DNA from 2 places in the Pseudarthrobacter sp. S3 genome. Region 2 is predicted to be linked to the other one. Evidence: predicted binding sites of a transcription regulator. Region 2 holds the regulator's gene; the other holds the start of a gene.
What was found. The regulator HrcA, encoded in region 2, represses chaperone genes, less so after heat shock. The targets are predictions, from matches to a motif close to TTNGCACTCGNNNNNNNCGAGTGCNAA.
Positions count from the first base shown of each region.

Region 1: a site for HrcA is predicted at 1,392-1,418, ahead of ACQCSV_RS14545 (FmdB family zinc ribbon protein). Genes of this name have one in related genera too.

Region 1 is NZ_CP189583.1:3,036,863-3,039,059, reverse strand. It holds gene ACQCSV_RS14555 (AAA family ATPase) at 1-207, shown strand, start outside; gene cpaB (Flp pilus assembly protein CpaB) at 227-973, opposite strand; gene ACQCSV_RS14545 (FmdB family zinc ribbon protein) at 1,073-1,330, opposite strand; gene ACQCSV_RS14540 (5-formyltetrahydrofolate cyclo-ligase) at 1,448-2,068, opposite strand; gene galU (UTP--glucose-1-phosphate uridylyltransferase GalU) at 2,177-2,197, shown strand, end outside.
Region 2 is NZ_CP189583.1:2,116,400-2,118,596, reverse strand. It holds gene dnaJ (molecular chaperone DnaJ) at 1-748, opposite strand, end outside; gene hrcA (heat-inducible transcriptional repressor HrcA) at 826-1,839, opposite strand; gene ACQCSV_RS10145 (DUF3097 domain-containing protein) at 1,987-2,197, shown strand, end outside.

The sequences.
Region 1 (2,197 bases), 920 kb from region 2:
AATGCCGATCAAGCCGAGACGCAAGGTGACGACCAGCCGGATGAGGCAGTTGACGGGACGGCCGCTGCGCCGGACCGCAAGGTGCCAGGGGCAGCAGGCATCTTGCCCAACAAGGCTGCGGAGGATGACCCGAAGCGCTGGGGCGACGGCCCGGACAACGATCACGACGCGTGGCTGAAGGAAAACAAGCCGCCGCACTGGGGCTGACCTCCAAGCTGCAACGGCTTCACCGCGCGATGCCTTCCGGTCCCACCAGGACGAAAAACAGTTTGCCCTGGGCGGAGGCCCCGGCAAGCCGCGCAGCCTGCTCCGGAGCTGCCGCCACGACAATCAGCCCGTCGGTTTCGCCGGTGCTTAGCCACTGACCCGTCCTGCCGCCCTGTCCTGATGTCCACAGGACGGGAACGGACGTTGCCAGCACTTCTGAGGGGGACTGCTGATCGTAGCCGTTCGCCCCGGTTAGTACCACGTTGACCAGTTGCCCGGGCGATACGAGCTGGATGGAGGAAGGATCGGCCATCCTCAAGGGCACGGCTGCGGAGCCCGGCGGCGTTCCGGTCAGCAGGCCGGGTCCCAGCAGCAGGGAGTCGGTCACAAGCTGGCCCTTCCGCAAGGGGGCTGCCAGTTGTTTTCCCGCGGCTTCACCGGTGTGGGATATGGCCCCGGCGGTCAGCATCCCCGGCGGGATCTTCGTTGCCGTCATGTCCGTGGCCGACAAGGCCGTGCCTGCGGGGAGGTCCCGCGCCGCAGCCAACACCGGGACAGTATCGGCGGGCGGGGGAGTGAGCTGATGGACCGTGATCCCCGCTGCAAGGCACAGCAGGAGCGCTATCGCAAGGCGCCGGTTCCGGCCCAGCCAGGCTAACAGCCTATGGCCACGCACGGCGCGGGGGCGTGCTAACGGGAGCGGACGGCGGACCTGGCGTCCCGGCGGGGCGGATCCGCGGCTGGAACGAAAGAGAGTAGCGGGCATGCAAACCACGCTACGTACCGGCAACGGAGTCCGACAGAAGCGAAGGTGCCTATGTGGAAAACCGAGCCGCCGGCGTCGTACGTCTTGTTAGAGGGGAGGTCAGCTGGCGGCAGCGGCCGTGGCAGGCGCCGGCGCGGCCACGGGGGCGGCAGGGGCAGCCGAAACGGTGCTTCCCTTGGTATCCCGGGAGTCAGTCCGGTAGAAACCGGAGCCCTTGAAGACCACGCCCACGCTGTTGAACTTCTTGCGCAAGGCGCCCTGGCACTCCGGGCATGACGTCAGGGTGCTGTCGGTAAACGACTGGAAAACGTCGAAGGCGTGGCCGCAATCCTTGCAGGCGTAAGCATAAGTGGGCACTGGGTGATCCTCCTCGGGGGCAAACGAGAGGTCCTGTGCCGCGCTGAACGAAAACCGTCCATTAGCAGTCGCAGGGCCTGAGTGCCAATTCTATCACCCCCGGAAAGTAGCCCTCCGTCAGGCTTTGTCCGGTAGCCGGATCAAACCTGACGGCGTCAGGGCAGCCGGCACCCTCCGGTCAAAGTCTTCGGCGGGAATGCTTCCGGCCGGAAGCAGTTCGGCATCGAAGACAACGGCCGCTAACGGGATCTCAAGTCCGTCTCGGCCAAGGGAGCCCAGCAGGACGTCGTAGTAGCCGCCGCCCTGGCCTACGCGGTTGCCGTCCCTGTCCACGGCCGTGGCGGGGATGAAGAGTGCGGCAACAGACGTCATGATGCCGAGGCCAAGGCGAGGTCCGGCCGGTTCCAGCACCGGTGCATAACGGCTGCGGACAAACTCGACGCCGGGGGTCCACTGCGTCCAGTTCAGCCGGCGTCCGGGCTCACAGACAGGGAGCAGGACTGTGTGGCCATGCCGATGGAGTTCGATGATCAGGGGCAGTGTGGGCGGTTCGGGTTCTACGCCCAGGTATGCGCAAAAGGTCGACGGCGTCCCACCGGTGAGCTGTTCAGCCCAGGCAACGCCGTGGACGGCCAGGGCGGCACCGGTGGTGTCGCGGTGAGTGGGATCCGTCGCGGCACGGCGCGCACGATGGCGTGCGCGGATGTCCGCCTTGGCTGCGCTGCTGTCTTCGGACATGCCGCTCCTTGGTTGCCGTTCCCTGTGGACGTTGCAGTCGCTGCGGTCCGTTGGCGCTGGAGCCACCAATAATTACTGAATGATCAGCCCCTCCGTTAGATTAGTCCAGTGACTACCACTCAGCAGACA
Region 2 (2,197 bases):
GTAGTTCCACATAGAGGTCCCCGGATGGTCCTCCGGCCGGGCCTGCTTCGCCTTGCCCGGAGAGCTGGATCCGCGTGCCTGTGGCAACTCCGGCGGGCACCTTGATGGTCAGGGACCGCCGGCTGCGGATGCGGCCCTGTCCGCTGCATTCGTTGCAAGGGTCCTTGATAACCGTCCCGAACCCCTCGCAGCTGCCGCACGGGGCCGCCGTCATGACCTGGCCCAGGATGGAGCGCACCGCACGCTGAACCTGGCCGCTGCCGCCGCAGATATCGCAGCGGACAGGGTGGCTGCCTTCGCGGCAGCATGACCCGTTGCAGGTGGGGCAGGTGACCGCGGTGTCCACTTCGAGTTTCCGGTTGACGCCGAACACGGCATCGCGCAGTTCGATCCGGACACTGATCAGTGCGTCCTGGCCGCGGCGGACCCGGGACGCGGGGCCGGAGGAGCCGCCCGCGCCGAAGAACGTGTCGAAGATATCCTGGAACGCGAAGCCCTGGCCGGAGTATCCGCCGCCGCCGAACCCGTTGTCGGTTCCGTTCTCGTTGCCGGTGGTGTCATAGATCCGGCGCTTCTGCGGGTCCGAAAGTACCTCGTAGGCGTGGGTCACGGCCTTGAAGCGGTCCGAAGCATCATCCCCGGGGTTTACATCCGGGTGAAGAGTGCGGGCCAGCTTGCGGTAGGCCTTCTTGATCTCTTCCCCGGTGGCTTCCGGCGAGACTCCGAGGACGTCGTAGTGGCTGCTCAAAGTTCGTATCTCTTCCTTGTTGTACTGCCGGCAGGCGGGCTGCCGGCACTGCTCTTCGTGCCTGGACCGTAGTACTGTTACGGACCCAGAATTCTTGAAAGGTAACGGGCTACTGCCCTGACGGCGGCCATGGTGGTGGGATAATCCATCCGGGTGGGGCCCAGCACACCGATCTTGGCGGTGCTGTCTGGTCCGTAGCCCGTGGCCACCACGGAGGCTTCCGCGAGCCCGTCGTACGGGTTTTCACGCCCGATACTGACTGCCACCCCCCTCGGATCCTGCGCCATGTCGCCTAAGAGGCGCAGCAAGACAACCTGCTCCTCGAGGGCTTCGAGGACTGGTCCGATACTGAGCGGAAAATCCACATTGGAGCGGGCGAGGTTTGCTGTTCCGGCCATGACCATGCGTTCCTCGCGGGTGTTGTGGGCGAGCGTTTCCAGCCCGTGGGCCAATGCCTGGGCCGCCGCACGCTGGCCCGGGCTGACGGACGAAACGACCCCCGGCAGCGAGGGCGCCAGTCGGCTCAGCGAGATGCCCGCGAGGGATCCGAGGAAGTGTGCCCGCAACGCCGCGACGGCGTCGTCGCCAAGGTCCAGGCCTACGTCGATCACACGCTGTTCTACCTTGCCGGTGGTGGCGATGAGGACCACGAGTACCTGCTGCGGCGCAAGCAGGACGAATTCGATGTGGCGGATGGTGGCGCGGCTCAGATGCGGATACTGCACGACGGCGACCTGGTTGGTCAGCTGCGACAGCATCCTGACGGTTCTGTCCAGGACGTCATCCAGATCGTCTGCACCCTCCAGCAGCGCCTGGATTGCCCGCCGTTCCGCCTGGGAAAGCGGCTTTACCGCTGAAATCTGGTCCACAAACAGCCGGTAGCCTTTGTCTGTGGGAATCCTTCCTGCGCTCGTGTGCGGGGCGGTGATCAGGCCGTCGTCTTCCAAAGCCGCCATGTCGTTGCGGATGGTGGCGCTGGACACGCCAAGGTGGTGGCGTTCCACGAGCGCTTTGGAACCCACTGGCTCGCGGGAGTGCACATAGTCCTCCACGATGGCGCGCAGTACTTCGAGTTTGCGCGGCTCGCTCATACTCCACCTCCATCCGTGATCGCTGCGGGGTTAGCACTCGACATGCCTAAGTGCTAACAGTCTAATATGAGTCACCCCGTTGTTAGCATTGGTACCGCTCCGGGCGAAATTCCGGGCCAGGATCTAGCGGCGAGGCGGAATCAATCCATGCACTACCAGAACTGGGGTCCGCAGGAGATCACCGCGCCCGTCAGGAGCGAACTTCCTGAGGTTCCCGTGGCGCGCGGCATGGTCCTTGAAGATGTCCAGTCCGGCTGGGTGGGAGCGGTGACCCGGGTGGAGAAGTCCGGCGGCATGCATGTGGTGGCCCTCGAAGACCGGCGAGGAAAGTCCCGGTCCTTCCGACTCGGCTTCGGGT